3 regions of the Cytobacillus spartinae genome follow, and region 1 is predicted to be linked to each of the others. Evidence: riboswitches for the same ligand, from Rfam matches in the RefSeq annotation. Region 1 holds a riboswitch; each other region holds the start of a gene.
The links. Region 1 has a riboswitch for cyclic di-GMP ahead of ACFYKX_RS14040 (anti-repressor SinI family protein). Riboswitches for the same ligand answer to the same signal wherever they lie in the genome.
Positions count from the first base shown of each region.

Region 1 (11,182 bases):
AGATCCTTCTGAGTAACTTTAATTGCTGAAACAGCTGGTGTGTCCTTAATATTAATTTGAGCTGATGCAGGCGAGATGAAGCTGCTAGTAAATAGCCCTACACCTGCAACAATTGCACAGGACTTTTTTAACCATTTTTTACTCATTCTCATCCTCCTTTAATCTTTTAGTCTACTATTCTATGGTAGTACTTGTGTAAATTAATAGCAAGGATTTCCATAAGTGTTGTTTTTAGGTTATTCGACATAATACAAGCGGGGAGAAGGACAGGGGGCCAAATGTACAAGACGATCTTATTCAACTATAGAAAAAGCTGGCTTCGAATCCGAAGCCAGCTCTCCATATTAGTGTATTAAAGTGTCTCGTTACTTTCAACTTGATCTGAATTCTGTGATTGCTCTTCTTCTGTTGGGGTTGGTTCTGTACTCTCTTCTGTACTGTCTTCTACTTCTTCAACTACTGGTTGAAGTTCAGAGTACTGTTTTAGAACTTCCTCTTTCATGGATTGAAGCGTCTCTTCAAATTTTGGTAGATCTGGATATTTCCCTGGGTGCAGCTTATTTCCTAGTTCTTTTATTCCTATTGATTGCTGTTCAAGTTTCTCTAACTTTTCAAATTTCGCAGGAATTTCTTCAAGTGTTCCTTCTTGTAATAGCACTTGAATCTCTTTTGTAACCATATATCTAGAAATTTCATAAATAATGGTTTCTTTCGTTATTTTAGCAGGCAACACATATTGATTAGCTGTTAATGGTCTTACGTGAGATCCGTACATTTTATTAATGAAAATCTCTGATTTCTTAATCTGATAGGATAAGTCGTGGTAGGACTTTACGGTATCATCATTAAGAATTCCGTTATTTACGGTTCCATCTAAGGACTGTTTCTTTAATAATAATGTCTGCCCGATTTTTACTGTGTCTATAAATACAGCAGCACTATTTTTATAAGAATAAGCTTCATTTAACTTAGTAGTAAAGATAGCTCGTTCTTTTTCGGGTAGTGCTTTAATCTGCTTTTCTGCTGCTGCAATACTTTTGTTAGCCTCTTGGTAGGCCTTTGCAAATTTTGCATCAACTACTAAATCTGCAGCACTCTTTATATTACCAGAGTAATAGAATCGTAATCCTTTGGATTTCGTGATAGCCTGAGCTATTTTATTATCAGCTTCTTTTTTAATCGTTCCCATCCGTGCTTGATTTAACTGGTAACCTAGATCTGCTATATAAAGACCTACTGCTTGGTTCTTTGTCCATGCTCGTGGAAACTCAGAAAGAGGCGGGCTGGTTTCTTTATAATACCTTGAAATTTCTGGAGTAAATCCTGGTCTTTTATATTGAATAATAAACCAATCTGTAAACCCACCACCGGAAGGATTCGGGCCTGGATAGACTAAACGATAGCCTGTCATCTCACCTATTTTTTTCGCGTAATTGTGATCACGATTATACCAACTTCCTGTTTGGTGAAAATTCCAGTACAGGATTTCTCCAGTTGAATGATAGGCTACTGTAGCCTCAGGATCAATTTCATTAACAAAATTTAGAACAGCAATAACCTCAAGCGCACTATGTGGTTTAGTACCTTTATAGTTTTTATAATAAGGCTTACCTGGATTATATTTTATATTCGCCCAATCAGCATTATATTGTCGGTTTAAGTCGACTCCTTTGGCATTTGCCTTCCAACGCTTAAAGTCTTTGCTTCCATCATTCATCTTTATTAAATCTTGATGAACAGAAGATGGGAATGCTTTTAAACCGTATTGTTGTAATGTTACACCATCTGGGTTAACCATCGGGACAAACCAAATAGTCGTTTTGTCTAATATACTTCTAGCATCATAGCCACTAATCTTTGTTCCAGATTCGTATGCTGCAGCATATTGATCAATCATATACATATTAAGCGTAGTCGTTAACCATTCTCGACCATGGTGTGAGCCGTTTATAAAAACATTCGCATGACCTTTCCCTAGAGATACGGCATAGATATTTCGCCCATATTCACTTTGACCTATTACCTTATACGTAACTAGATCTGGATATGTGTTTGCAAGATTCATAATATCTTGCTCCATCTTTTCATATGTATACACTTGGTTTGGGTTTACTACGGCTGCTTCTGCCTGTTTACCACTGAAAGAAAAATAGAAAAATGATAGCAGTAGAACAATAAAAGTAAATCTGAGTTGTTTCATAAATCCTCCTAAGTAACCAAATTATGATAGATTAATCGTACCATTAATAGATACATTCTATTAGAATATTTTTTTACTATTCTGTGACCAATTTTTACCATAATAAAAGTCTACCCAAGTAAAGCCAGGTAGACCTTTATATTCATTATAGGTTTAGGTAGCTATTCTTGTTTTTGTCAGAAAGTATGTATAAGCCGCCACCCACTTCTAATTTCTTTCCTTTTATATTATAGACTCTAAACTGCTGGTTTTTTGTAAGGGTTCGAACAACCTCACCGTTTGAGTTATAAAGTGGTGTATCATCATTTATTGTAACCATCCCTTTATAAAAGGACAGTTTTTGATTTTTATTAATATAGTAGCCACCACCAACATAGTAAGCCTGATCGTCAAAACTATAAACTTTTATAGTCTCCCCTACTTTTAAATTACGGTGTTTTTTGCCATCGGGCTTTGAGAGAACACTATTATTATCTGGAATGTACAGTCTCCCAATATAGAGATTCATTTTGCTACTATCAGCCACTACAACATAGGATCCACCTAAATTATAGTTATTTCCCAATGTTCCATAGATACGATAGGTGTATCCTTTTTTAAGTACCTTAGCGACTTTTCCATCCGGTGCCATTAGTGGGCGATCGTATTTTAAGTATAAGGATGCCATTGGTAAATCATGAGTGATAGTACTATCGACATTTGGAATTGACAACTGAATTAGTTTCATTTTTTCATAGATACCTAGGATTAGCTCCCCATAGTAATTACCTGGAACTGCCCATTTTCCATTAAGGTCTGTCCAGTAAGGAGCAGTTCCTCTCTTAACATAGTTAAATCTCGGATCAATTAATTCTGTAACTAATGGGTCCGTATTGGCATAGGCCTTTAAATGCTGAATTTGCGCTCTTACCCCTTCTTCAGGAGTTTTAAAGTACGCACCCTGTGCCCCTCCACCAACTGCACCAATCCCTGAGTAGTTGTTCTGCTCTGGTAAGACATCATTACCATAATTAAAGAAGCCTGTCTCATGGATTGATTGAGCAAAGGCGATATCCCCACGGATATTTTCCATTCTGCCAATTGATAGAAATAAATCTGCTAATCTGTAAATATCAATTCCTATCAGTTTTGGTTCAGGGTTATGTAGTAGGACGTAATCGCCTAATTGTTTGGCGGTTAGGATGGATGAGCCAGCGATAGGGACTTTGTTTGTTTCTGCTAGACTATGATTTGGAAATGTAAAACCAGTACTACCTATTAATATCGTTAACAATAGTATCAACTTTATGATTCTTTTCATATGCGCACTCCTTCTTCTGTTGTTGTTATTTCTAATATCGACTTGTAATTGTTTATTTACATTAAAAAGTTTAAAACAGCAACAGCATTATCTTGATTACATTCTTTACACATAAAAAGTGGTACCTATTTGGCACCACTTTTTTAATAACTACATTAGTTTAAGAACTCTATCTCAAACCCATTTGCACTAAAGGATTTCCCCTTCAATTCCCCTAGAGTTATATTTTCCAGTAATTTATTTGCAAATCTATTTCTAATGGCTTGTTCTAAACTACTAGCATCATCAGGAGTAGCATCCGAGTTAAATGAAATTAGTAATTGGGAAAAATCAACATTGGTCGAATTTTCAATTGTACCAATAGTCGTAGACCCCTGGCCTGAGTTTATCGCCACCGTAATTTTATCGTTGCCAACTTTAGTTATAGTTCCAAATGTGTTAGTAAAAGTTGTAACGGCTGCTTGTCCCACTCCAAGGTTAATAGTAACAGTGATTTCAGAAGTTTGACCTCCACTTGAATGTACTAGTACACCAGTTAATACTATTGGAGTTCCAGCGAACACTGCACGCATATTTTCCATTTTAATACCTGGTGCACCAGTATCTAGGCTACCAAAAAGGTCTCTTGTAGTAATATTTGTTCCTGTAAATTGAATTGGCGAGTCAATCCAATCACTAGCACCTCTTGCAGTTAGTGAGTTGACTTTTAGAGACACACTAGATGAAGGTGAAGAAGTAATTTGAATACGTTCGAATATATCACTGTCCTCTACATCACTCAAATCCAATTCATACGTACCATTGTGATAATCTGTTAATACTTCTCCAACAAGACCAGTAGTAATTGTATCCAGTACAGGAGTTACTATTGCTCCCCCACCAGTTCCCGTGCCAGGTGCCGGTGCTGCCGGCGGTGCTACAACTACAGGTGCATTTCCACCAACTTCAATACCTTCTTCAGCTTTCTCAACTGTACCTTTGTTATCTACTTTTACTTCACCTTTAACAGATGGATCCTTCTTAATTTCTTTTACTGTAGATCCCTTAGCAACCGCTACATTAGCAACAGCGTTTAACTTAATTTCTTTAACAGTTGCACCTTCAGCTACAGCGATTTTTGCATTTTCACCTGTAACGGTTACGGCAGTTGTAGACAGGTCACCTTTTAAGTTTACTCCTTCAGATTTCTCTGAACCTTTAGCAGCGATTGTGATAGATTCGAATGCTCCACTTACTTTTGATTCTAGGTTAACAGCACCTTTAGCTCCTGCTTTTTCAGAAACTACTAAGCTCTTAACTTTAACACCAGATTCTGCAACTAGGTTAGATCCGTTAGCATCATTTACAACGACGCTGTCCGCTTCAACACCTTTTAGGTATAAGCTGTGGTCAGCGATGTCTTCTACGATAATGTTTCCGCCTACGTTATTTACTTTATTCACTTTAATATTTTCAAGAGAGACTGTTCCAGCACCAGCAGGTGATCCTAGTACTACTAAGTTTCCATTGATAGAAAAGTTCTGTAACTTGATATGTTCGTCTTTTCCAGCATAAATGTAAACTGATTTCTCAACTGTTTCACTACCTGTTTCAGGGCCAAATTCAGTCGTCTCAGTTTTAGAATTTGCAAAGTAAAGAGTTCCCTTTTTCTCAAAAGCTTCTTCAGCAGCGTCAAGTTTAGACATAGCACTTACGAATAACTTGTCTGAAACATCAGCACCGTTGTTTGCAGCTTCATTTACTAAGTATTCAACGTTTCCTAAATAACCAGCTGCTTGGTCCACATTATTATCTTTTAACGCTTTTGCAGCACGATCAATTTGCATTTTGATAGAAACTGGATATAATAGTTCCTTCTGAAGGTCCTCAGCTGTTTCTTTATAGAAATCTCTAAACTCTTCACGAGTTGTTACACCATATACACGGTCAAGCATAAATGAATTCTTCTTAATTTCCCATGAAACTTCATGGTATAATTTTTCCGTTTGATCATCCATTTGACCTTTGTCAAACTTAGCTTTAAGCTCAACGTATTTCTTTTGAATTTTCAATCCTGAAGATACAGCATCAATGTAAGCAACTGAACGTTTTAAGTATGTAGAAACGTTAGCGTCTAATCTAGCTTGTAGAACTTCTTTTTCTTTACCTTTTAATGTAGATACAAGTTTTGTAGCATCTGCTAAAGCTTTCTTTGTATCATTATGTAATTTCATATTTGGATATCCTACTAGGTTGTTAGGATATACATTCTTACGGTGCTCGATTGAAACTTCCCATTTTAACGCACCAGCAAGTTTTTCAGCTTTTACAACCGCTTTTTCTGCTTCTGTTACAGATGCCGCATCTGCAGAGTTTGATACAGCAAACACAGATGATGCAACAGCAGCAGCCATTACAGTTTTAGTAAGAATACGTTTTTTCTTAGTCATTTTGACACTCCTTTTGTTTAATAATGGCAAATAATTATATAAAAATATTATTTGTATAACACAAACATACATAGATAAATATTACCATCTTAGGTCTTTTTACACAATATTTTTTAAAAAATTTACCATTTTTGTCGTATTTTAATATTATCTGCTGATTTTCACATACAATTTTGTTGAATCTTGTAATCTAGTAATGACAGGACTAAAAAATACGTGGTAACATTAATTTACATTGGAAGAAAAGAGGATTAAAATGAAGCGGCTTGGACTTTTCAGTATAATAATATTAGTCATAGTAGTAATTTTTATTGGCAACTATACATGGAACAAAAAAGTAGAAACGACTGTAAAAAAAGCAGAGGAAGTAATAAATAATCCAACGAAAAAACAGACAAATGATAGTAGTAGCGCAAATTTCTCAAGTTCATCGAAAAATGAAGATGCTGAAGCCCAAGTAAACGATGAAAGTGGCGAAGAGGCAGGAGATAGTACTGTTTCTACCAAAAATCAAGATGGTTCAACTAAACAAAATTCAACACAATCTGGATCTACTAATACTAGCAATAGTAGCGAATCAAGTTCAACAGAAGAGGATAAGCCTAAAAGCGTAGACGAGATTAAAGCTAAATATAACGCTCTCTTTACAGAATTAGAAGTTCAAGAAACGAGTAAAGTTGATCAGCTGGTAGTAGAGGCAAAAGCAGAGTTTGTTAGTAACAAGTTGCCTAAAGGTGACCTAATTGCGAAGTATCAAGAGGTTGCAAATCTAATGGAACAAAATGCTGATAGAACTTTTAATATTATCTATCAACAGCTCGAGTATGATTTAGAGATAAATGGTCATAGCCTAAATGAAGCACAAGAGTTTCGCCAAACCTATAATGCAAAAAAACAAGAAAGACTATCCCGAGTAGTCAATCAACTTAAAGATTTTTAATTGCACTAGTGACTTAATCCTAGAACACAAGCACAATTACAAAATATTGATAAGGCTTCCACATTATCTTCACCTCTATTTCTGGAAATTGAATGAAGCATAAAGAATAAGCTTCATCGAGAAAAGCCAAAAAGAGATATCGTAAAAAATCTATTAAAAACAGGAGAGCAAATGCTCTCCTTACTTTAATTACATTTATATGTTTTCTTAGATGGCTAAATCACTGCACGACATTCATATGAAGAATTGGAAAATTCCACGTCACCCCTTTTCTCCAGGAATTCTCTAATCTCATTCATGTCAATGCCCATTGTTTTTGCTTCCTTAATCAGTTGGATCCACTCCGAGTCAAGCTTTTCGTTCACTTTTCTCATTATTCTCCCCCTAAAATACTTTTCGTATTCCAGGCAACCCAGCCATCCTAGTACCCCTTACCTTAGACCTGTGGTTTTGCGTCCTCACTTTTCAATGAGTTTGCCTTTTACTGTCTAATATTATAATTAGTAGTTCACAGGGATATTTTACTATTAACATGTTGCAAAACTTGTCACTTTGCGAAAAGATACATAATTTTCTAAATATTTTTTCCCTTAAAAAGCGACAATTTTTACGGAATCCTTTAGAATACGGTTTATGAAATATTTAATAGTTGTTGTGAATCGAGGGGCTAGGAAGGGGAAAGAAGTACCTAGCCCCCTTATATACAACAAAAACCAAGTGTTATTTTTTAAAAAACTCACACCAAAAATTAGAACCTTCAAGTATATTAAAACTTCTACTCAACTGTATAATCTATTTCTATAAGATCCCATGCAGTAATTAACCCTAGTGGAGCTTCATGTTTTTTTCCGTTTTCCGTAATTATGACTGCTTCTAATTCTTTTTTATCCTTATGTGCATTTTCAAATATTTCTTCAACTTCAAAGATATTAATTGATTTTGGAACAAATGCAATTGGATGCTCTACTTCGTACTCTAAAATATCTGAAACCTTTATACAATCAAGCTTGACTATATTCTCTGCTACATTAATAGCCATCCATTTGACAATTGCTCCTGTCGTGAGGAGCCCAATACACTCCTTGTTTCGATAGATTGGGTATTGCGAGTAAGAATGCTCTTTAATACCCTGAATGACCTTTAAGATACTATCTTCATAGTTATAGAAAATAACTTCTTTTGTTGCAATAGATGTCGCATAATTAGGTCCGTTAAGTACCCTTGCAATTTTTTCAATATGTTCTACCACTTTAATGTTTGGTTCCGCTATGTAATATCCAATATCAACCTTATCATGAACAATTGCATTCCTTAACTTTGCATATTGCTCAAGGTCACTTTTATACGTTTCAATTGCTTGGTGATGCTTCGCACCAACCTTTACTAGCACGGAAAAACGGTCATCTCTAATCTTCACTATTTTCTTTAATGCGTCATGTATTTGATTAAAACTTACCTCAAATCTTTCTGATAATAGCTGTTCCGTAATCATGTGAGTCCCCTCTTTATCTTCTTATAATTTCTCTTACCTCTTTATGAACAATTCTACATGGCTCACCTAGATTTTCTCTTCCAATTCCCCTTCTTCATTAACAGGGATAATACTTCTTTTTACTAACATAAGACTATCTTCTTTAGTCTTTTTATATTCTAGTTCTACTATATAAGAAGGGAGATCAAACGCAGAAAACATTAAGGCAATTTCATAACCCTTATCTTCTTTAGATAGCCAATCTGGTTTTACAGGGAGATGTACCGCAAGCCCTTTCCCATGTTGTTCCCATTCTTTTACAAAACCATTGAACTGACTTTCTTCAAAGTTAATGATTGTTCTTGTTAGATGGATTCCTCCATTATATAATTCTTTTCTCCTTCCTTGTTTTACCAACCTAATGATTCTAACATTTATATGATTTACAGGGATCTCAATAAATAACGTTAGAGTTTGTCCCTCAGAATAGTAGTTACCTTTCAACATGTTAGTAGGAGATGTTTGGTATGCCTGTCCCTCAAGTTCTGGGAAGTAGCCTATAAAGGCTAGGTGTGTGGACATCGGTAAAAACTGTGTAGCAAGGAGATCTTCTTCTTTATGTGCGTCTAACATATTTGATAACTTAGGTAAATCACTGATTCTATCAATATGACTAATTTGTCTAAGAATATTAAAAAAGTATAATAATATGATTATGGCTAAAATAGTGGAGATAATGATTAAAAACCCTTCTAAACCGAGCTCTACAACCAAACCTACATAAACGGACCAAATTAAGCATACAAAGAGGATTGTAAATAAACTTACTTTTGTCACAATATGGGTGAATAAGTCTGTTCCGCCTCTAATTTTACGAAATTGTCGGATATGCTGCGTCATCCTCTTAATCGTATTCTCTGTATTAATTCCTTCAAATGGAAGGTTAACCATGTCCCAGTATAATTCTCTCGTTTTCTCTAAACGATGTTGAAAACTCAAAGATATAAAGATAGATAAAAGACCTACCAGGGAGAGCACTCCTGCAGTGATACCAAATAAGATGGTAGCTGTTCGATCCTTATTAATAATACCTACATGAAAGGGCATATCTATAAAAGAAAAATTCCAAAATTGAATAGAAGCTCCTCCTAGTAATATGAAGGCAAAAAATGTGCCTAGGTATTTCTCTATATGTTTTTTAAACAACGCTTTAACCTCCAATATATGTAGACCATTCTTTCCCAACATTAACTCTCCCGAGATTCACATTTTTACTCATCTTCTCTCATAGTAATCCAAATCGTAACAATTTGTCTTTTAAACAAGTCTCTTTTTATTGAAAAAATATAAAATTGCTAACCTAATCTATCACACATTCACTCGAAAATTGACGTTCCCCTGTCGTAATTTATCGAGAACATTTCAAGTAAATACGTTCATTATTAAGTTATAATTAAGATAAGTAATATTTTGGAAGGGATGTTGATTATGCCATTAATTCATATGAAGGAAATCTTTACACCACTTAAATTAGTAGGGATCAAAATTTTTAAATGCGTAGAAGGACATACTTATATAAAGGTTTGGAACAACCCTCGAAGAAAAGTATTCTAACAGGGTCAACAAGTTCTTAGGGGTTATGCTAAACACCTTCTGCTTAAACGATAGAACGGCTAGATATGCCATAATACCAATAGCCCCTCCAACCGTTTCAATGTATCATCCGTTAATAGTGGCGTTCGTCCACCCGTAAACCTTAAATGTACCTCATCTAACCCGCTTAAATGTCTTTTTATGCCTCGTTTGAGCCATTACCGTAAACAGCCCCAATACAACAAACACTAATAAGTAGAGAATCATTTAGAGAGATATGGAGTTAAGCTTTGGTCTTGATAGGTCTTTTAAAAAAGGGAGATAACAGTCTAACGAGATTAAGAGATGAGGTTATATCTACTGTTTAGTTAACGAAGGGATGTTACAATCAAAAACTATACTCAGAAAATGACAAGAAAGACGGTTCTTCTTACAATCAGAAAAACCGTCCTGTTGTTTCCTCTATACTTTTTAGTGTTGTGAAGGAATTCCAAATAAGTAAACTTCTTCTATGCTATGTTGTGATGGAATACCTGCTAATTCATATTCCTGTTTAATACTGTGTTGTGAAGGAATACCTGATAGTTCTGTTCCATGCTGAGAAGGAATCCCTGTAGCTCCAACTAATGTTAGGGTTAATAGGCTTGCAGCTATTATTTTTTTCATAATAACACTCTACCTTTCTTGTTTTATATGGATTATTTTAACATTCTATTAATAGTTTATCTAATTCTTTTTTGAAAAGGGTTGCAAATTTTTCATTTTTCTCAAGGAGAAGGATTTCTATTGACTTCTCTATATATTGCTTCCCTTCCTCTTTATTCCCTAGTTTTATGTAATTTTCACCTGTTTGATAATGAAATTCCGCAAGTAAGAATAGTTGCTCATCATGTAAACATAAATTGAGCCCTTTCATACTATAGGTCAAAGATTCCGCATATTGTCCTTCTTCTGTCAAAACTTGCGTTAATCCAAATAACACTTTTAGAAGCACTCTTTTGTCGATCAAGTAAGGTAGATTTTCTATATTTGTTAATGCATCTTTAAAAACCGCAATGGCTTCTTTATATCGTTCCTCTTCTTTATAGATAATCCCTTTACTTGTTAATACTTCTACCTCTCTTTCAGTGAGACTTTCTTGAAGAGGATTGGTTAAAATGATTGCCTGGTCAAACTTATCTATTGCTGCTTCGATGTTACTCTCTAAATAATAGATACAAATTCCCTCATGCCATAATAGAAATTGTTG
Region 1 covers NZ_JBIACK010000006.1:172,010-183,191, forward strand. Annotated here, with positions in the region: gene ACFYKX_RS14015 (S8 family peptidase) at 1-146, opposite strand, end outside; gene ACFYKX_RS14020 (M14 family zinc carboxypeptidase) at 353-2,200, opposite strand; gene ACFYKX_RS14025 (glucosaminidase domain-containing protein) at 2,346-3,500, opposite strand; gene ACFYKX_RS14030 (hypothetical protein) at 3,656-5,929, opposite strand; gene ACFYKX_RS14035 (hypothetical protein) at 6,186-6,869, shown strand; gene ACFYKX_RS14040 (anti-repressor SinI family protein) at 7,085-7,243, opposite strand; cyclic di-GMP riboswitch class I at 7,273-7,358, opposite strand; gene ACFYKX_RS14045 (CBS domain-containing protein) at 7,645-8,361, opposite strand; gene ACFYKX_RS14050 (hypothetical protein) at 8,428-9,546, opposite strand; gene ACFYKX_RS14055 (hypothetical protein) at 10,405-10,599, opposite strand; gene ACFYKX_RS14060 (helix-turn-helix domain-containing protein) at 10,637-11,182, opposite strand, start outside.

Region 2 (11,182 bases), on a different contig from region 1:
GCAGTACCTACAGTTGTTTGATAGAAATACGACCGACTTAGATGCTATCGTGTCATCCATTCGCGAAATAAATCAAACAGCGGTAAACCTGTCGATTCTAGCAAATGAACTTCTTGAAAAAGCAGAAGCTGAGGTTATTAGGTAAGTAAGGAGATTAAAAAAAAGCAATAATACGTAAAAACGGGTGTTCTACTAAAAGTAGAGCACTTTTTATTTTTGTAAGTGGACAAGTTTTAATCTACCACAGATTTCCTAATACAAGCATAAAGTTGGAAATTCAGCTAAAAATAAGAAAAAGCTTCAATTCAATTTGGAATTTATAAAAGGAGGCCTCATCCTTGATTTCTTTAACAGATATTATACAGGCACGAGAGAACATGAAAGGGGTAGTTCATACTACTCCGCTAGACTCGTCAAAAACTTTCAGTGATATCGCGAAAAATGAGGTCTACTTAAAGCTTGAAAATCTACAAAAGACAGGTTCGTTCAAAGTAAGAGGTTCCTACAATAAATTAATATCAATTCCAAAAAGTGAGCTAGATAAAGGAGTTATAGCTGCCTCAGCAGGGAACCATGCGCAAGGGGTTGCCTACTCTAGCCGAATTTTAGATATTCCTTGCACCATTGTCATGCCGAAGGGTGCACCATTAAGCAAAATTCAAGCTACAAAGCGATATGGTGCAAAAGTAGAGTTATATGGAAAGGTGTTTGACGAAGCTCTAGAGTTTTCAAAGAGACTTAAAGATGAAACGGGAGCAGCCTTTATTCATGCTTTTGATGATGAAGCGGTGATTGCAGGTCAAGGAACCGTGGGGCTGGAGGTCCTTGAACAACTCTCCGATGTTGAGGCTGTTATTTGTCCAGTTGGTGGAGGGGGCTTAATTGCTGGTGTTGGAATGGCCATTAAGGAAATGAATCCTGCTGTAAAAGTATACGGAGTTGAGGCTTTGGCCTGCTCGAGTATGAAATCCTCTCTTGACGCCAAGAAACCCATGACGGTGGAAGCCATGCCAACCATGGCGGATGGAATTGCAGTTAAAAGACCAGGAAATCTTACTTTTGAACTCATTCAGAAATACGTTGATGATGTTTTCTGTGTTGACGAAATGGAAATTGCTCGGTCCATGCTTATGCTATTAGAACGAAATAAGCTTTTAGTTGAAGGGTCCGGTGCAAGTTCGTTAGCTGCATTACTATATGAGAAGCTACCCCTACAAAACAAGAAAGTAGTTGCTGTTTTAAGCGGTGGCAATGTGGATGTCAATTTTATATCGAGAATCATTCAGTATGGAATGGTTGAAGCGGGACGCTATATCCAAATTGAAACTGTGATAAAAGATAAGCCAGGAGAACTTGAACGCTTGCTACAAATCGTAAGTGAACTAGAAGGGAATATTTTAGATTTAAACTTACAACACATGGGGGTAGATGTGTTTCCTGGTCATGCAAGACTAATCATGTCAATAGAAACAAAGGATTCGGCACATATCGAGAAGATTGAAAACGAGTTATTAAGAAAAGGTTACAAGCTAAGGGATAAGTAAACAAGGAAGATTAGAAAATCTTTAATTAGGATGATAAAAGTGGTTACTCTAGCTTTTTTAGTTGTTTTTATATTTTTGCAATCTGTCATTGCTTTAATAGATATGTATCTATACAAGGAAGACTTTCTTTTAGTCATTTCAACGATGTTTAGGATAGTACCGGGAACAAATGAGTGGATGATATATGTGACCGTGTTTTTAGGACTTTTATATAGTGCCGGAGTGGACTATCGGTTAAAAAAAAACAGAAAGAAATTATCTCGAAATGAACAATAAATTAGTTGAAAATTTATCACTGTGGCAGCTATTTATTGTCATCTTTATTTTTGAACTCGGTAGTGCAGCGGTAGTTGGAATAGGGGGAGAAGCAAAGCAGGATGCTTGGATTGCTATCGCAGTTGCAACTGTCCTTGGAATTGGATTAGTAGCTTTTTATATCATCTTACTATCAATGGTTCCTGGAAAAAATCTGTTCGAAGTATTTTGCTTTTGTTTTGGTAAATGGTTAGGAAAGCTAATCTCTCTCATGTATGTCATCTATTTCTTCTATATTGCAGCGAGGGTATTGAGAGACTTCTGCGAACTTATTGCGTCTTCCATTTTTGAAGAAACTCCGATTGAGGTCATAGCCATTTCAATGATTCTCGTTGTCTCATACATGCTGTATCTTGGACTAGAAGTTCTAGGAAGAGCGAGCGAAATTTTCATTCCTTATTTATTTTCATTCATTATTATTATTGGGATCTTTATTTTATTTTCAGGAGAAATGGAATTCACTAATTTACTACCGGTACTTCCTGAAGGATTGGGACCAGTATTTAAAGCCGTTTTTCCTAGCATCTTGACCTTTCCTTTTGGAGAGCTTATTGCGTTTACAATTCTTTTTCCTGCTATTACAAAAAGGAAAAAGGTGCTCCCAGTCGGAATCCTTGCTGTTTTAGTAAGCGGGCTAGTCCTTATATATAACTCCATTGTTCAAATTGCCACTCTTGGTCCGGAAATGAAGGAGAGATCCAATTTTCCACTGCTTTCTGCTGCAAGAGAAATCTCTCTTTTGGAATTTATTGAGAGAGTAGATTTAATTATTGTGTTTATTGTGATGTATGGAATCATTGTCAAGGTCGGGGTATTTTTTTACGGTGGTTTGAAGGGGTTAGAATTAATCTTTAATCGGTCATATAGAGCAATGATTGTCCCTATTGGAACTTTAATTGCTTTCTTTTCCATTGAGGTGAGCCATAATTTTGCTGAACATATTCAGGAAGGGTTAGAGGTAGTGCCTATGTATTTTCATGTTCCATTTCAGATCATAATCCCTATGCTAGTTTTCCCCATCCTTTATTGGAAAGTAAAAAAACAACAAAAGGAGAAAAGCCAATGAAGCTGCTTAATTCCTTTTTTAAAAGAAAAAAGAATAAAAATTCCTCTATTACTACGGAGGAAGAATTGTTTAGTAAAGAGGAACTTCCAAAGGCATACTTTATCAGTCTTAGTGAGAATAAAAAGCAACTTCAACAGCTATTTCAACAGTCCTTTGATTTTAAAATGGATGATATTAAAATAGGGAATCACTTTGCTTGTGTTTGTTATTTGGAAACGATGCTAGATAAAAATGAATTAACCAATAAAGTATTAAACGCTGCTCAAGGTTCAATCGAAGACAAGGTATTACTGAATATTGAGTCGATTAGAAACACCTATTTTCCGACAGTGGCTTATGAGTATGACGAAAATTTTCATAAAGTGATTTGGCATGTATTGAATGGGCATGCTGTTATCCTTATTGATGGAATTCAACAAGCATTGTCATTGGAAATTGGAAGGACTGAGAATCGATCCATTACGGAGCCTAGTACTCAGACAATCATTAGGGGTCCAAAGGATGGATTTGTAGAAGATTTAAATACAAACATTAGTCTGATTAGAAGAAGAATTAAAAATCCACATATAAAATTTGAGAAGCTTCAAGTTGGACGAGATTCAAAAACAACGGTTGCAATCGGTTTTATAGATAACATAACAAACCAAGATATATTAGATGAAGTAAGAATTCGTGTCAAAAAAATTGATGCAAGTGCTATATTAGATTCAGGAAATATAGAAGAATTTATTACTGATAAAAGTATTACGCCCTTTCCACTTCTATTCAATACAGAAAGACCAGATAGCATATCCGCACATTTATTAGAAGGAAAAGTTGCTATCATAGTGGACGGGAGCCCGTTTGTTTTATCGGTACCTAGCTTGTTAATTGATTTCTTTCAGGCAACAGAGGATTATTATCAACCGTTCCTAATGGCTAGCTTCATTAGAATGATTCGTTATGTGTCATTTATGGTTGCTTTATTGCTGCCTTCTTTATATGTAGCAGTATCCACTTTCCACCATGAGCTATTGCCTACTCAGCTATTAATCAGTATTCAAGCGCAAAGAGAAGGGGTGCCCTTTCCAGCCGTAATCGAGATTATTTTAATGGAGCTAACCTTTGAGGTATTAAGAGAGGCGGGGATTAGAATGCCTCGTGCTGTAGGACAAACGGTCTCCATTGTCGGAGCTTTAGTTATTGGTCAAGCAGCAGTTGAAGCTGGACTCGTCTCGAATGTTCTTGTTATTGTCGTGGCGTTCACGGCGATTGCTAGTTTTGTTTCGCCAATTTATAACTTCTCCATCACAACTAGGTTACTGCGTTTTATTCTGATATTAATGTCTTCCATTCTTGGGTTATACGGGGTTCTAACTTTCCTCATTTTAATGGTTATTCATTTGGTAAGTCTAAGGTCATTCGGAGTTCCTTATCTGGCTCCGGTAGCTCCATTTTTTCCTAGTGATCACGATGATGTATTTGTTAGACTCCCTATATGGGCAAATAAAAGTCGCCCATCTTATTTATATTCAAAAGCACCTGTTAAAAAAAGCGGAAATTATACTCCTTCTCCACCGACTAGTAAAAGTGGTGATAATACGACATGAATAGAATCTATCCTTTACTAATGATTATCACATTGTGTTTAACGGGATGTTGGGACCGAATAGAGATGAACGATGTTTCCATCGTGACGGGTTTAGCGGTTGATCGGGGGGAAGACCAGAAGTATATGTTAACAGTTGAAGCGGTCAATCCTACACAATTTTCAAAGCAAAAGGGTGGAGATGATGCACCAGTTACAACCTTTTCTTTAGAAGGGGATACCATATCTGAGTTAACGGATAAAATGAACGTCGGTATGACAAGAAAACTAATATTCTCACATACAAGGGTGCTGTTTATTAGTGAGGAAATAGCTAAAGAGGGAGTTGTCGGATTTCTAGACTTTTTAGAAAGAAGTGGAGAGTTTCGAAACGATTTCAATATATTGATTACCAAAGGGATGAAAGCAGCGGACTTTACAAGGATTACCTACCCACTCCAAAAGGTTCCATCTCTTAAAATACACAAACAAATTGAATCATTTGGAGATGAATGGGGAGGAGACCCTAGGGTTCGATTAACAGATTTCATTTCCTCTATGACTTCTAAGGGAAGGTCACCTGTAGCAAGTGCCATTAGTGTAAAAGGGGATGCAGAAAAAGGAGAAAAAGTAGAGAACAATAAATCTCTCAGTGTAGATGCATTGGTTACAATGGAAGGGATAGCTTTGTTCGAGGGAGATCGATTAAAAGGGTACTTATCGTTAAAAGATACAAGAAACTTTGTGTGGACACAGGATTTAGATCAAACCAGTTTAAGCGTCCCTTGTAAAGAGTCAACAAAGGATGAGCCTAAATATTTCAATGTTCGTGTTAACACTTCATCAACAAAGCTACATGCTCGCTATCAAAATAATCAACCGATATTGAGTGTTAAAATTGATGGTGAGACATCTTTAGCAGGAAGTCATTGTGCGAATGATTTAACTAAGTTAGACTCTTTTAAAGAAATGGAGAAATTAATTAACGCCCATGTGAAGAATGAAATTGAAGGTACATTAAATAAAGTGCAAAAGGATTTTGGTTTAGACATCTTTGGATTTGGAGAGGTCATGAATAGACAGCACTATAAAAAATATAAAGAGGTAGAGGGTAAGTGGAACGAAGAGTTTTCACGGGCAAATTTTGAAGTTGATGTAAAGTACCACCTCATTAGAAGTGGAATTAAAAGTAAGAGTTTCTTAGTAAGCGAACCAGCGGTTGAATAGATGTGGAAAAATTATTTCAAACAAAAGCTTGATAAACCATGAATCCTTTTAATAAGGTAATATAGTAATTACAACAATTTGTGACATTCAAGAACGAAGTAGAACTAGGCCGTAGGAAAGGTTTAGAGGAGTCTACATATTAAAGGAGAAAATAATGAGCGATATTTTAATGAATATGAAGCCATTTGTAAATGCTGCGTGGGAAAAAGCAGGCTTTCAACAATTAACAACGGTACAAGCTTCTGCTATTCCGGCTATAGTAGAGGGAAAGGATGTTATTGCTGAATCACCGACTGGAACAGGGAAGACTTTAGCTTATTTATTACCGGTCCTAAATGGAATTGATCCGGAAAAAAAGTCTATCCAAGTGGTGATTTTGGCTTCTTCACAAGAATTAGTCATGCAAATTCTTCAGGAGGTCCAAACTTGGAGTGAGGGTAGTGGCATTCGAGCTGCATCCTTTATTGGTGGTGCAAACGTGAAAAGACAGTTGGAAAAATTAAAAAAGAACCCACACGTCATCCTCGGAACACCAGGGAGAACATTAGAGTTAATTAAACAAAAGAAAATCAAAATGCATGAAGTGAAAACAATTGTTCTCGATGAGGGGGACCAACTTTTAACGAGTGAGCACCTGTCAACAGTAGACCATATTGTTAAGTCGTCATTGGCGGATCGTCAGGTAGTTCTTTTTTCAGCAACTCTTCCGGAACATACAGAAAAGCTTGCTAAAGATTTAACTAGAGACGCAGAGATCATAAGGATTAAAAAGGATGAAACGATCCAATCAGGAAACGTTGATCACATCTATTTTAGTGCAGAACCAAGAGATAAAATAAAGTTACTTGAAAAAATAGCAAGGCTAGAAGATGCTAAAGTATTAGTGTTTGTCAGGGATATTGGAAACTTAACCGTTATTTCAGAAAAACTTACTTTCAAGGATATAAAAACGGCGATTCTTCATAGTGACTTAAATAAAGACAAACGTAAGAATGCCCTTAAGGACTTCCGAACAGGAAAAACAAATATGCTACTTGCTACAGATGTTGCTGCGAGAGGCTTAGATGTTAAAGGGATTACCCATGTCGTCCATTTTGATTTCCCGAAAGATATAGAGCAGTATGTCCACCGTTCTGGAAGAACAGGAAGGTTTGGAGCAGAAGGCACGGTTATGGCTATTGTCACAGAACGAGAGGAACGGGAATTAAAGAAGTTCTGTAAAGAATTAAATGTAGAGGTTGAGAAGAAAGTATTTTATAAAGGTCAAGTTGCGGATGGTGTGAAGGCAGAAAAATAAATTAGTTGATGAGGCTATGTTCATGTTAGTGGTGAGCGTAGTCTTTTTTTTTGGAGGATTTTTCATAATCCAATTAAGTTGACGAAATAGATAGAATATTTTATAAATAGAACTATACCGTATTATTTAGACACCCGAAAAATATACCCGAAAGGACTAAAATAAATGGAAAATCCTCGTTTGAAACAATTACATGATGAGTGGCTTGTAGAAGCTACTATTGATGATATGCAGGAAAAATTGAATAATGGAGAATTAACTTCAAAAGAGTTAGTCCTCATGTACCTATATCGAATTAGTACGTATGACAAGCAGGGAGTTGCGGTAAATTCAGTATTAGAGGTAAACCCTGAAGCTTTACATATAGCTGCAGCTTTAGATTCAGAACGTAAACAAAAAGGTCCACGCGGTCCGCTACATGGAATTCCAGTACTAATAAAAGACAATATCGACACAAGTGATAAAATGCATACAAGTGCAGGATCATTAGCTTTAGAAAACTCTTATGCTACAGAAGATTCACAAGTAGCAGCTTCTTTAAGAGAAGCAGGTGCTATAATCCTGGGGAAAACGAATATGACGGAATGGGCAAACTTCATGACGGAAGGAATGCCAAGTGGCTATAGTTCAAGAGGTGGCCAGGTTTTAAATCCCTATGGTCCAGGTAAATTTGATGTTGGTGGTTCTAGTGCAGGATCCGGGGCATCCATCGCAGCTAACTTTGCGGCAGTAGCAGTTGGAACAGAAACATCAGGTTCCATTCTAAGCCCTGCAAGCCAAAATTCTCTTGTTGGGATCAAACCTACTGTAGGATTAATCAGTCGAAGAGGAATCATTCCGATTGCACATAGTCAAGATACTGCAGGACCGATGACAAGAACAGTTAAAGACGCTGCATACCTTTTAAATGCACTGACAGAGCTCGACGATAAGGATCCTATCACACGTACTAATACCACACTTGTAGGAGCTGATTTTACTGAGTACCTACAAGAAGATGGGCTAAAAGGTGCCCGTATCGGAATATGTAGAGAGGTATATTTCGACTATCTATCCAAGGATAAGCTTAAAGTAATGAATGAAGCTGTTGAAAAGCTTAAAGAACTAGGGGCAGAAGTAGTCGAAAACATTGTGATCCCATCAACAAAGGCAAAGTGGAGCTATGATGTTTTAACGTATGAATTTAAATCGGATTTAAACGCCTATTTACAAGGTCTTCCTGTCGACTCAAGAGTTCGTTCACTAGCTGATGTGATTGAGTTTAATAATGAACACAGTGAAAAAACGTTAAAATATGGACAAAAGATCCTTGAAGAAGCGGAAAAAACTTCAGGAACATTAACTGAGGAACAATATATATCTGCACTAGAAAAGGATATCCACTTATCAACTGAGCAAGGAATCGATTCTGTACTAAAAGAGCATCAATTAGATGCTATTGTTTTCCCGAATAATTTTGGCGCGGGTATTCCTGCAAAAGCTGGTTATCCTTCCATCACAGTTCCAGCAGGGTATACACAAGAGGGAGAGCCAGTTGGAATTACTTTCACAAGTACAGCTTACACAGAACCTACTCTTATAAAGCTAGGTTATAGTTATGAGCAGGGGACGAAAGTAAGAAAAGCACCCAACCTTAATCTAGAATAAGGACAACACAATAAAGTCATACTACCATTGAATGATTTTAAAAGGAGATGGTGGTAGTTGGGTAGACAAAAGTTAGGAAATGGCAATGCTCAGCGAAATAATAATAAAAAAAGAGGCAAAACTAGCTCAGAGCTAGTTGAGTTTACTCCTAAAGAAGAACTAAAACCGAATCGTCCAATAAACGAATAATGATAGAAACCTCCCAAATTAGGGAGGTTTTGTTACGTTTTCAACCGAATGGTATTCAAATTCAAAATTAAACGTTATAGTAACGTTATAAACTGATAAGGGCAAACTTGTTGAAAAGCAAGGACGCAAAGCTATGGGCCTAAGCGTAAAATTCGTATGGTTGCCAGGCTGCCAGACTCCTTTTAGGGTGTCGGCACTCAAGGGAGGAAGTAAATATGAAAAGACTAGTAATGATGTGGGTGATGGTTGCATTGGGGTTTCTTACAATGGAATACCCTCAAAATCCGAAAACAGTGCATGCGAATGAATTTGTCCCCGTTTCCACTTGGCTCTGGGATACCGAAGCAATTCACACAAATAAGGATGAAGTCTTAAAGTTTTTAATAACAAAGCATGTTAACACAGTGTTTTTACAAATTAATCAAGATATACCATTTGAAACATATGAACATTTCATTCGCCAAGCAAGGAGCCATAATATTGAAATACATGCTTTGGACGGTGCTCCTGATTGGGGAAAATCAAAAGGCAAGATGGATAACATGTTTGGCTGGTTAAGAACCTATCAGCAACAGGCGGTCCCAAATGAAAAATTTTCGGGTGTGCATATAGATGTTGAACCATATTTACATGAACAATGGAACAGGAATCAAGCGAATGCGGTTATGCAATACCAAACTCTACTTATAGAAGCGAAAAAACAATCCAATCGTTTAGGGTTACCTATAGGGATAGATATTCCATTTTGGTTTGACGAGATTAAATTTCAAAATAAGTATGGAAAAGGGGATCTTGCTAGTTGGGTTATTCGAAAAGCCGATTCAGCCACTTTAATGGCATATCGGGATCGAGTAGAAGGCCCAAATGGGATCATTGAGTTAATAAAGTTTGAAGTACAATTAGCTCAAAAAATAGGAAAACCGATTATAATTGGTGTCGAAACAGGTAAATCAGAGGAAGCGGACTATGTTTCTTTTCATGAAGAGGGAGAAGCATACATGTTCAAACAATTGAAACAAGTTCAGGCAAACTATAATGGTAACGTGACTTATGCTATTCACCATCTACAAAGCTGGATGAGGATGGAGTATTAATAAATGAGATTTCACCAATGTTTTGGTGGAATCTTTTTCTTTTGTAAGGAATTTAGGTAGAGTTTACCCATAAATGTAAATTTTTATAAAAAAATATTAATCAGTACCTTGCATTATTCAGTAGTGTGTTATATTATACTAAATGTGGTAATAATTACTAACAAATGTTGTTCAACTACTGTACTTTAATCAGTAGTGAGTTTAAGACAGTAGGAAGGTGATTACTTGAATGTTCAATTTAAAAAGGGTGTGCTGGAATTATGTGTACTCATTTTAATATCTAAAAAGGATCAATATGGTTATGAGCTAGCTCAAAATATATCGAATAAAATTACAGTCGCAGAAGGGACCCTTTATCCATTACTACGACGGCTGACAAAGGAAGATTACTTAACTACGTATTTGGCTGAGTCAACCGAAGGGCCACCGAGGAAATATTATTCGCTTTCAGATAAAGGTAGCTTGTATATGAATGAGTTAATCAAAGAATGGATGCAGTTTTCAAATGCAGTAAATGAATTTATTGAGGAGGGTATGGGGAAATGAGAAATGAATTTTTAATTAAGCTGGAGACTTTATTACAGAAAGTACCGGAACATGATAGAAGAGAAATGATGTATGACTATGAAGAACATTTTCAAATTGGGCTTGCGAATGGAAAAAATGAAAACGAACTTATGGCTGAGCTCGGAGATCCACATGTAATTGCAAGAGATTTGCTAGCGGAATATAGAATTGTAAAAGCGGAAAAGGAGCAATCCGTACCCAATATATTTCGTGCCATTCTTGCAACAATCAGTGTTAGTTTCTTTAATTTAGTTTTTATAGTCGGACCGATTGCAGGGCTATTTGGTGCATATGTGGCTTTATGTGCTGTGGCACTAGTATTAACGATTTCACCAGTGGTACTGATTACGTCTTCAATGTGGGGATTTAGTTATGAAAGTTTCGCAGTAAATATCTTTGCTTCCATAACGTTGTTTAGTTTAGGGATGTTAATGAGTATCGGAATGATTTATGTAGGAAAGTTTTTCTACAACCTAGTTCTTAAGTATATAAGATTTAATATTAGAATCATTAAAGGAGAAAAAGCGGCATGAAAAAATTAGTATACGGATTATTAACACTATTAATCATTGGGATTGCAGGAACCATTGTATCAGTAAGTGCTTCCGGTGGCTTTTCATTTGACACATACAGCTTAGAAGATACAGAAGTAGTAAATGGAAAGAATAT
Region 2 covers NZ_JBIACK010000005.1:96,027-107,208, forward strand. Annotated here, with positions in the region: gene ACFYKX_RS12335 (protoglobin domain-containing protein) at 1-145, shown strand, start outside; gene ilvA (threonine ammonia-lyase) at 339-1,544, shown strand; gene ACFYKX_RS12345 (hypothetical protein) at 1,584-1,820, shown strand; gene ACFYKX_RS12350 (GerAB/ArcD/ProY family transporter) at 1,810-2,925, shown strand; gene ACFYKX_RS12355 (spore germination protein) at 2,922-4,514, shown strand; gene ACFYKX_RS12360 (Ger(x)C family spore germination protein) at 4,511-5,719, shown strand; gene ACFYKX_RS12365 (DEAD/DEAH box helicase) at 5,874-7,016, shown strand; gene ACFYKX_RS12370 (amidase family protein) at 7,182-8,663, shown strand; gene ACFYKX_RS12375 (hypothetical protein) at 8,721-8,852, shown strand; cyclic di-GMP riboswitch class I at 8,943-9,028, shown strand; gene ACFYKX_RS12380 (amidase) at 9,068-9,946, shown strand; gene ACFYKX_RS12385 (PadR family transcriptional regulator) at 10,172-10,492, shown strand; gene ACFYKX_RS12390 (DUF1700 domain-containing protein) at 10,489-11,046, shown strand; gene ACFYKX_RS12395 (DUF4097 family beta strand repeat-containing protein) at 11,043-11,182, shown strand, end outside.
Region 2: another riboswitch for cyclic di-GMP. It lies ahead of ACFYKX_RS12380 (amidase); the one in region 1 lies ahead of ACFYKX_RS14040 (anti-repressor SinI family protein).

Region 3 (11,182 bases), on a different contig from region 1:
TTCAGGGAAAACCATATATTCAAACTTCAGTAAAAATTCTTCAGAAACTCGTGAAGTATCACACACAATCACTTCAGTATTTCTTTCTTCAGCAATTTTCTTAAAGAAGGGTACGTAGGGACTTTCGTTAATAATTAGATGACCATTAAAAGGTATTGTCGCTGTAAAAGCATCAGCAACTTGGTCTAATGTAGGTCCTAAAACATCCATATGGTCTTCAAGAACATTAACAATAACACCGATATTTGCTTGAAGCATTTCCTCTTGGAAGGTTATTTGGTAATCGGGATTAACAGCCATGCATTCACTCACAAGTGCTTCGGCATTTAAAGAGGCAGCTTTCTTGACAACTTCTTTTTGCTCACGAATATTTGGACCTTCTGGACGGCGTTCAATGGGTTCTTCGTTGTCTTCAAACCAATACAACATACGAGCTTGAGTACCTGTTGTTTTTCCTACAGTTTTATAGCCTGCCTCAGAAATAACCCCAGTTATTAAGCGAGTGACAGTAGATTTTCCTCTAACTCCATTGATATTAATTCTTAAAGGTATAGAGTTGATATTTTTTATATGGCGATTTTTTTCAATAACTCCTAATAGAAAGATAAGCACAATAAAAAAAGAAACAATACCAAACATTAAAAAACTCCTTTCAAAAACGAACTATTCTATTTACGAGCCGCCTATTAGTAGGGACTATAATTTTAAAAATGGGATTTGGCTGGAAACACATTAATGAATACTACTCCTCAGCTAGGTAGAAGTAAAGCATATTTGGTAGGTAAATTTACCCTTAAACTACAAAAGGCATAGTGATGAGCTTTTGTCTAAATTCCAATTTATGTGAAAGAATTTGTAACCGTTTTAATAAGGGTTTGTAGATTTTAGAGTTATTTAAGACATCTATTTTTAATGAAAGTGAAAACAAATTTAAAACTGGAAATAAAAAAGAATTTTAGAAAAAACTCTTCCCATTTGGTAAAGCCTGTAATATAATTCAACTGTACTAACTGTATTACGAATCATAGTACACTAAATACAGATGGGAGGGTGACTATGTTCGAGTTGGATGTAAGGAGCAGGAAACCTATTTACGAACAGTTGGTTGATAAGCTAAAGGAACTTATCATCACGGAGATTTTTAAGTCTGATGAGCAGCTACCTTCTGTTAGAACAATGGCACAACAATTGACGATTAATCCAAATACGATCCAAAAAGCATACAGAGAACTAGAAATTCAAGGATTTATTTACTCAATTAAAGGAAAGGGAAGTTTTGTTAGTCCTTCAAGTCCTAAACAAAACAATGAGAAAATCATGAAAATTAAAAGTGAATTAGCAAAGCTTTTATCAGAGGCTATTTACCTTGGTATTACTAGTGCTGAGATTATCGAAATCATAAAGGATATAGAATCTGGGGTAGGAGGAGGGAGTGCAAATGATCAAGTTTGAAAACGTGAGTAAGTCTTTTGAGGATGCAGACGCATTAGAAAATGTAAATTTAACAATCAATAAAGGATCTATTTACGGCTTACTTGGTTCAAACGGTGCTGGAAAGACCACTTTGCTTAAGCTTCTATCTGGAATCTACATAGAGGATCAAGGATCTGTCACCATTAATGATCAATCCGTATATGAGAACACAATGATAAAAGATCAACTTTTCTTTATTCCTGACCATCCTTACTTTTTGTCTCAATATACGATTACACATATGGGGCAGTTTTATAAAAATATTTATAGTAATTGGAATGAGGAGAGATTTCAAAATTTAATTAAGGCATTTCAAATTGATCCTAAACGAAAGCTTCATCGCTTCTCAAAAGGATTACAAAGACAATGCGCCTTTATATTAGGATTATCGACCATGCCAGAATTACTGATCTTAGATGAACCGATGGATGGGCTCGATCCAGTTGTTAGAAAAAATATAAAAAGTCTCATTATTGAAGATGTCGCAGAGAGAGAAATGACGGTTCTAATTTCATCTCACAACTTAAGAGAAGTTGAAGATATTTGTGATTATGTAGGGATCCTACATAAAGGGAATATGTTAATTGAAAAAGAGTTGGACGATTTGAAGTCAGATGTTCACAAAATTCAATTAGCGTTTAAAGATGGCTCACCAGCAGACATATTTAAAGGCTTAAAACTGCTTCACAGTGAGAAGAGAGGAAGCGTGTTACTATGCATTGTCAGAGGGAACGAAGCCGATATCAGAACTAGAGTGAAAGAATACGAACCTGTCATATTTGATATCCTCCCACTAACGTTAGAAGAAATTTTTATTTATGAAATGGAGGATGTTGGCTATGCAATCAAAAATATCCTTGATTAAGAGCGAGTTTTTTAAACAGATTAGTAGAAATATTGGTTGGATCTCCATCATCTATTTTTTAACATTAGTATTTGCGATTCCACTGGATATTTTAATGACTGTTACAAATGAACATAAAGAATTTTGGGTTAAAGATAATTTATTTCAGTATAATGTGGGGCTTCAAATCATCTTAATGATCTCTATCCCTGTCTTGTTAGCAGTGTTTCTTTTCCGCTATTTACAAGTAAAACAAAGCTCAGATTTATACCATAGTTTACCCATCAAAAGAACACATATTTTCCATCAATATACATTAATTGGTTTATTGTTTCTGATCATCCCAGTTATTGCAACGGCCATCATTGTTCATTTTCAACATATAACATGGGATTTACAACCGTATTTTTCAGTAGGGGATATCTACTACTGGGCTGGGATTATGATCCTCATTAACATCATTGTTTATATGGGTGCTGTATTTATTGGGATGGTTACTGGTTTATCCATTGTACATGGCGCACTAACCTATATTTTCTTATTGCTACCATTAGGATTGCTTGTGTTAATCACTGCTAACTTACAGTACTTTTTGTATGGATTCCCACAAGACTACTTTTTAAATAGCAAGATGGAGTACTTCTCACCATTAGTTATTACTGAGCAATTAAATCATCAAAAAGTAGAGCCATTGGTCATTTGGCTGTATCTTATGGTTTCTATCGTCCTTTATGGATTATCTGTATTTCTATATAAAAAGAGAAAGCTTGAAGCTGTATCCCAGGCGCTTGTTTTTCCAATTTTACAACCTATTTTTAAATTTGGAACAACTTTTTGCTCCGCATTTTTAGTGGCATTATATCTTGGTGAAACACAAAATCAGTCTTTCGCTTGGTTAATAGCAGGGTACATTATTGGGTCATTTATTGGATATATCGTTGCTGAAATGGTCCTGCAAAAAACATGGAGAGTTTTTGGTAGTTTTAAAAGTTACTTCATTTATGTGGGTGCGTTAGCTATCATTCTTGTTGCTTTACACCTTGATGTTACGAAATACGAAGATAAAGTACCTGAACGATCAGAAATAAAAAGCGTTCACTTAAGTGAACATGCCTATTATTACTACAGTTCGGACTACCAAATCGATAAATTATCACTAGAAGAAGATCAAAACATCAAATTTGTCCAAGAATTTCATAAAGCAATCATTTCTAATAAAAATGATGTAGAAAATGAGTCGAGAAATGGAAGAGCATTTTTTGCTTATGAGCTTGAGAACGGCAAAAATCTCGTTCGTGAATATTATATTAACAAAGAATTATACAAAGAATTTATCAAGCCTATTCACGAGTCCATTGAGTATAAAGAAGCAAACAATGAGATTTTTCGCCTGAAAGAAGATGTTGAATTTATCAGCTTTAACCCTGCAGGTCCAACTGGTCGACATGCGGTTATTTCAGAACCAGAAGATATTAATGAAGTAATATCGATCTTAAAGGATGAAATCTACGCAGCATCTTATGATGAGATGTACAACAATAAAGGCTTCCAATCTCATATTTCTATGAAAATTGATGACCAACATGGAATGGACATCCTGTTTAAGCCTTCCTATAAAAAGTTAGAAGCTTGGCTGAAAGAAAAGGGATTGGCTGAAAAGGCAATGGTCGTTGAAGAGGACATTTCACATGCCTTAGTAGTAGAGGTAAGTAAACTAGAAATGGATAAGCCTGAGTACGCTTACTCCAATGAAGAGATTTTTAACAAAATGATGAAAAGCTCGGATGTGTTAGAGCTTAAGGATAGAAATGAATTGCAAATTGCTATGGATCAATCCATTGACTACTACATGGTAGAAAATGAAAGAAAAAAGAGGTATTTAGTCGCATTCTATTTTAAAAACGAAAACTACCCAGTTATACGCTCATTTGAAGATGAGTTTGCACCTGATTTTGTAAAACAATTTTTTCAATAAAATATAAAGAAAAGGTTTAGAAGGGAGGGAGCAGGTTTGGCTGAAAATCGTATGACTATGGATATAGAAGAAATTTGTTCATTGTATAGTCAACGTCTGTTTCATGTTGCTTATAGTATAACAAGAGATCACCATCATGCTCAGGACGTGGTTCAAGATACGTTTATTAAAGCGTATCAAAAATTAGATACTCTGGAGGATCACAGCAAAGTTGGAGCTTGGCTATCATCAATCGCTACTAGAACGGCCATCGATTATGTAAGAAAAGAAAAGCGTAAGAGTGAAGTTTTCTTAGAAAATTCTATAGTAGAATCAAATCAGCTACATTTTAGTTCAAGCCAGGATGTTGAAAAAGAGGTCGAATTAGCGCTTTTTGAGGAAGAAATACAGCATGTAATTAACAACTTATCTACGGACCAGAAAAATGTCTTCCTGCTCAAAATAAAGGCCGGACTAAAGGAAAAAGAAATCGCGGAAAAACTTAAGCTTAAACAAGGTACGGTAAAAACCAATTTATATCGAGCAAAGAGACATTTAAAGTCAATGATGGTGGAGAGGAGTTTGGCATAATATATTTAGAGATCAACTCGATGAGAGTTGGTCTTTTTAATATGTTCATTCTTCCAATATTTGAGAGATAGTATGTTTGTCCCAGAGGAAATAAAGTCAATTTTTTAACAAATAGAGCTTTGGTTATACCCATTTAAAAGGTTAATAAAAACGTCATATTTCGCAGAATATATACATCTATTAGCACTAGTTTTTTTAAAAAACCAGGAAATATTACAGGGGTCACTCTGTCTTAATAGGACTATAGAAGTATATATTTGCTGAATTTTCTAAAAATAAATAAGTCAAAAGCCGGATTGTCGATTTGTGTTGGTAAATTTATCATTTAGTTAAGAGATCAGTCGGATAAATAAAAAAAGCTGAATCTCGATAAAGGCAAAACTGATGAAAGTCAGTGACGCAAAGCTACAGGGGCTAAGGTGCAATCTAGCACTAGGCCAGCCAGTTACCGAAAGATTTAGGGAGTAGTCTGTCTACTTTTCACTAAACCCCCTTTCGGTAAAGGCAGGGGTTATTTTTGTTGGAGAAAAGAGGTGAAAAAGTAATGAGACTAATGAACCTGGTGAACGATCAGCAAATCGCGAATCGCGTAGGACAAGCATACAGCTTCCACAAGAGGCTAGTCGGGCTAATGTTTACAAAATCGCTAGCACCAGGGAATGGTCTACATATTAAACCCTGCCGTTCCATTCATACTTTCTTTATGAATTACCCAATTGATGTGTTGTTTTTATCTGAAGAAAATGAAGTGATCGCATGCTTCGAACATTTTTCACCGCGAAAGATCGGAAAAGTAATCCACCGTGCAAGTTCTGTAGTAGAACTTCCAGCAGGAACGATTGAGAAAACAAACACCAAAGTAGGACATAAAGTGCAATTCAAAAAAAATGATGAAAAGGGAGCGAATTTAACATGATGAACAAATTAAAAGGACTAGTAGTAGAAGAGCAAGGTCAAGGGATGACTGAGTACGGATTAGTATTAGGAGTTATTGCAGTTGGTGTGGTAGCTACACTAGTTTTATTAAAAGAACAAATTCAGGCAATGTTTGATGAAGTATTGACTAGCGTCTCAACACGTGACGATTCATAAAAAATAGAAGAAGGTCTTGCGTTAATTAACGTAAGGCCTTTTTTAAAAGGTAGAATGCATTCACAGTGAGATTCTCTTATAAAGTGAGGGATCCTTATGATTTTTGATAGCTTGTTAATCCTCGTATTACTCATTTGTCTGATAACGGACATCAAATCTAGAAAAATATATAATAAGGTCATTTTTCCAGCTCTAATAGTAGCAATAATCTTACACGCCTTTGCCCCATTTGGTTCAGGGATCTTATTTTCTTTAACAGGCTTTGGGGTGGGTTTAGCCCTATTGTTAATTCCCTATTTAATGGGTGGAATGGGTGCTGGAGACGTGAAGCTTTTAGCTCTAGTCGGGGCTTTAAAAGGAGCTATGTTTGTAATGACCACTGGCATTTACATGGCAATAATAGGAGCCCTTATTGCACTATTCGTTATCATGTTTAGAAAAGGTGCTCTAAGACGTCTTAAATCGATTGTATATACTGTTTCCAGTTACAAACATGGGATTAAGATACCACTTGCTCTAGATAAAGATGCACTACAAACAACTTATCCTTATGGTGTAGCAATTGCTGGTGGAGCATTCATGAGTTTACTAGCAAAAGGGTGGTTGATTTTATGATAAAAGACGAAAAAGGTCAGTCCCTAGTAGAAATGGCACTTTTACTACCATTATTGTTACTATTGTTGACTGGTATTTTTGACTTTGGGAGAATTTTATACTCTTATACGCATCTTCATTTAGCAACACAAGAAACGGTTCGGTTAGGTGGTTTAGGGAAAAATGATGCTGAAATCTCTGAGTTTGCTAGAAATTATATTCACTTAGGAAACCCTAACTTACTACAGATAACCATCTCTCCAAACGACACAAATCGTCAGTCTGGTGAATATATGACAGTGACATTGGATTACCCAGTTGATATCATCACTCCGTTTGTTTCAACTTTTTTTCCTACTCCTTTTATATTGTCTACCGAATCTACGATAAGAGTGGAATGAGAGGAGTTTTACACATGAAGAAACTCTTAAGGCAATTGATTCGAAGAGAAGAAGGGAACGTTATCTTACTAGTGTCTTTGTCATTTATGGGCTTATTAGTGATGGTAGGTCTTGTAATTGATGGCGGGACCATGTATATGACAAAAAGCCATTTGCAAAAAACAGCCAATGCAGCTGTTTTATCTGGCGCACAAGAGTTAACTAACCGAGAAGATTCGGTTAGAGAGGTAGTAACTGAGGTGCTAAAATCTCATCAGGAAGAAACAAGTATACAGGAACTTTCCATCACGATGGGGAAGCGTGTAGAAATAGAGTTAAAGAAGACAGTACCTCTTTCATTTTCGAAGTTATTCGGCTTTAATAGTTTAGATGTACATAGCAATGCGGCTGCTGAACTGCGTGTAATGGCTAGAGCAATAGGTGCAGCACCACTCGGTATAGATGATTCGATTGCTCTTGAATTCTATAAGAAATATCAATTAAAAGTTGATTCAACCGGGGTTGAGTATGGAAATTTTGGCGTTCTGGCTCTTGGGGGTCCAGGGGCTAATACCTATGAAGAAAACTTAAGGAAAGGGTATAACCAAGAAATTTCTGTAGGGGATATTATTGAAACCCAAACTGGTAATATAGCTGGAAAAACAAGAGCTGCAGTAAAAGAACGCGTAGATGGATGTCTCCATACGGAAACTAGTATTTATGATCGAAATTGTTCTAGAATCATCCTAATTCCGACTTATACACCGTATGAACATGACACAAACCAGATGAAAAGCATAAAGATTACTGGTTTTGCCTACTTTTACATTACTGACCCGATGGACTCTAAGGATACTTCTATAACTGGCATGTTTATAGAAAGGGCAGGTACTGGATTTGAAGGGAGTAATGGTTTAAGTAAAGGTGCTTTTGCAATCAGATTAACAGAGTAGGTGACTTTAATGAAATCGAAATTAATCATGTTTATTGCACTCTTAATGGGAGTTTTTACCACCTTTTTGTTTTTCAATTACATGAAAAAATTTGATACAACAGCTGTTATAAACGAAAACACGGTTGAGGTACTCGTGGCAAAGGAAGCCATTAAAGAGAATCAGAGAATTACATCCTCGATGGTAGAGTTAGCTCAATTGCCAAAGGACGGCGTCCATCCTCAAACACTAACAGATCTTTCTACAGTTGAAGGTAAATATGCTACGTCTGATATCGAGGCTGGAGAGGCATTATTAACTCACCGAATTAAGTCAGAGAAGGAAGAAGCATTGTTTGTTTCTAGAAAGGTTAAAGAAGGATTTAGAGGAGTATCAGTCGGGGTTAATTTCGTTCAATCCATATCCAATTTAATCGAACCAGAGGACGTAGTTGACGTTATTTTTAGTGAAGTAGTGAAAGTGAATGATAAAGATACTGTGGTGTCTAAACAAATTTTGTCAAAGGTTAGAGTGTTAGCCATTGGGAGAAAAATGATCGCTACAACCGACGAAGCTGAAGAATATGCCGAGTATAGCTCTTTAACGTTAGAGCTAAGTCCAGAGGATTCTCTTGTATTAGTAAATGCATCTGAACGCGGTCATATCCACTTTACTTTACATACGAAAATAGAGTCTCCGAAAAAGTAGATACAATGAGTAGTTAAAGGAATTTAGATTAGTTAGGGGTGAACATTCATGACCAGCAATCACAATTTTCAACAGACTAGCAAGAGGCGAGGGGAAATGATTGCCGTCTGTAGTGCCAAAGGAGGTATAGGGCGAACAACGCTTACAGTAAATTTAGCCGTAGCCCTATTTAAAAAGAACATATCTATCAGTATTCTAGATGGTGATTTTCAATTCGGTGATATTGGTCTTGCTATGGACTTACAATCTACTTTTACCATCAAAGATGTCGTTGAAGAAATTGATCGTCTGGATGAATTTAGCCTTGCAAGCTTTCTATGCAATCACGAAAGTGGTGTGAAGGTCTTACAAGCTCCAGAAAGACCGGAATTTGCAGAGTTAGTTACAGATGAAAAGCTTAGTAAAATACTAGATTTATTGTTAATGCAGCAAGATTATGTGGTCGTGGACACTGGGGTGGGTTTACAAGAAAGAACGCTTAATATCGTAGAAAAAGCAGATCAAATCTTAGTGGTCACTAATCTTGAAATGGCTGCACTTAAAAATACGAAACTTCTACTTGAAACGTTAGATATATTAGGGTTTAGGGATAAAGTAAGGATTGTTATTAATCGTGCAACGATGGAAAGTGTTATAAAAGCAGGGGATGTTCCAGATATTTTAGGGGAAGCAGAACCTATTTATATACCTAACGATTTTCAAATCGCATCTCAAGCCTTAAACATCGGCATCCCTTTTGTCATCAATCAAGGAAAATCAGAGCTAGCAAAATCTGTTTTTAAAATGGCAGAACAACTAACCACTCGTCGTGAGATTTCGATGATTCGATCAGCGAAGCCTTCTATTATCTCAAAGCTTTTTAATCGAAAGCGCTTAAGAGAGGAGACAGTAGAATGAGTCTATTAAACCGGATTAAGGAAAAAGAACAGGCGCGTGAAGAGAATCCAACAATCGAAACGAATGTATCCATTCAACAACCTAACTACCTTCCTAAAAAGGACTTAGTCTCTACATATAGGGAAGTACGAAAACAAGAAACACAGAAAAATAGGACCACTACATCTTCTATTGATATGCATCAAGAGCTGAAAAATAGGCTACACAAAGAGATTCTAGCAGAGTTAAAAGATGACAATGTAGATGAGATTATACCAAAACTAGATGGAATGGCGATTGAAATTATCAAAGAGGATGAGGCGTTTCGAGGAAAGATTGATCGTAAACGTGTGGTTGATGAACTCATTAATGATCTAACAGGCTTTGGGCCAATCAACCCATTACTGCTAGATGAAAATGTAACAGAGGTAATGGTAAATGGGGCGAACAAAGTTTACTGTGAGCGTAAAGGAAAGATAGAACTAACGAATATAAGGTTCAGGGATGACGAACATGTCATGAATATAATTGAAAAGATTGTAGCTCCTATCGGTCGGCGAATTGACGAAAGTAGCCCGATGGTAGATGCACGCTTACCTGATGGTTCACGTGTGAATGCCATCATTCCTCCGCTCGCGTTAAAAGGGCCAACGATCACCATTAGAAAGTTTTCTAAGGACCCGTTTACCGTTGAAGATATGATCAATTTTGGCACACTAACAGAAGAAATGTCGATTTTCTTAGATGCATGTGTAAAAGCGAAACTTAACATTTTTGTTAGTGGAGGAACAGGATCTGGTAAAACAACAACCTTAAACGTTCTATCCAATTTTATTCCTTATGATGAACGGATTATCACGATTGAAGACGCTGCTGAGTTACAACTCGGGCAGGAGCATGTTATTTCACTGGAATCACGTCCACCAAACATTGAAGGGAAGGGTGCCATAACGATACGTGACTTGGTGAGAAACTCTCTAAGGATGAGACCAGATCGTATTGTCATCGGCGAGGTTCGTGGTGGGGAAGCGCTAGATATGCTCCAAGCCATGAACACGGGTCATGATGGTTCCTTGGCAACAGGGCACTCCAATAGTCCACGTGATATGATTGCACGACTAGAAACAATGGTTTTACTTGCCGGTGTTGATTTACCAATTAAAGCAATCCGTGAACAAATTGCAGGAGCCGTCGATGTCATTATTCAACAATCTAGATTAAAGGATGGCTCTAGAAAAATTGTCAATATTACTGAAGTGCAAGGTCTTGAGGGAGATGTTGTAGTCTTACAGGATATTTTTGTGTACAAGCAAGAAGGAGTAGATACAACTGGGAGAATACGAGGTAGACTTGTTCCGACTGGTGTGCGCCCTAAGTTCTACGAGAGACTCGAAAGCTCAGGCATCCATATTCCAGCCTCTGTCTTTATAGAAGGGGAGGATTGGAGAGCATGAAATGGTTCTTAATGATTCTGGTGTTATTTTCGACATTTCTGTTTTTTACTTCTATCCTTCAAATGATTTTATTTAGAGATAAAAGCTTAGAAAAAAGAATGAAGCGATATTTAGCTTTGAATGAGAAAACAAGCTTAGACCGAAATAAGTTCAATCTGCTTCTCCAAATGCAGTTAACCAAGCAAAAAATTCGCAAACAAGTGTTAACGAAGGATAAAAACTCGAAACTGGAAATGATGTTGAATCGGGCAGGATTAGAGTTGAGGCCAGAGGAGTATGTTCTA
Region 3 covers NZ_JBIACK010000001.1:636,846-648,027, reverse strand. Annotated here, with positions in the region: gene pgsB (poly-gamma-glutamate synthase PgsB) at 1-639, opposite strand, end outside; gene ACFYKX_RS03180 (GntR family transcriptional regulator) at 1,057-1,452, shown strand; gene ACFYKX_RS03175 (ABC transporter ATP-binding protein) at 1,439-2,338, shown strand; gene ACFYKX_RS03170 (DUF6449 domain-containing protein) at 2,313-4,292, shown strand; gene ACFYKX_RS03165 (RNA polymerase sigma factor) at 4,329-4,862, shown strand; cyclic di-GMP riboswitch class I at 5,227-5,315, shown strand; gene ACFYKX_RS03160 (DUF192 domain-containing protein) at 5,383-5,778, shown strand; gene ACFYKX_RS03155 (Flp family type IVb pilin) at 5,775-5,954, shown strand; gene ACFYKX_RS03150 (A24 family peptidase) at 6,051-6,569, shown strand; gene ACFYKX_RS03145 (TadE/TadG family type IV pilus assembly protein) at 6,566-6,949, shown strand; gene ACFYKX_RS03140 (pilus assembly protein TadG-related protein) at 6,964-7,881, shown strand; gene cpaB (Flp pilus assembly protein CpaB) at 7,891-8,568, shown strand; gene ACFYKX_RS03130 (AAA family ATPase) at 8,617-9,465, shown strand; gene ACFYKX_RS03125 (CpaF family protein) at 9,642-10,898, shown strand; gene ACFYKX_RS03120 (type II secretion system F family protein) at 10,895-11,182, shown strand, end outside.
Region 3: another riboswitch for cyclic di-GMP. It lies ahead of ACFYKX_RS03160 (DUF192 domain-containing protein); the one in region 1 lies ahead of ACFYKX_RS14040 (anti-repressor SinI family protein).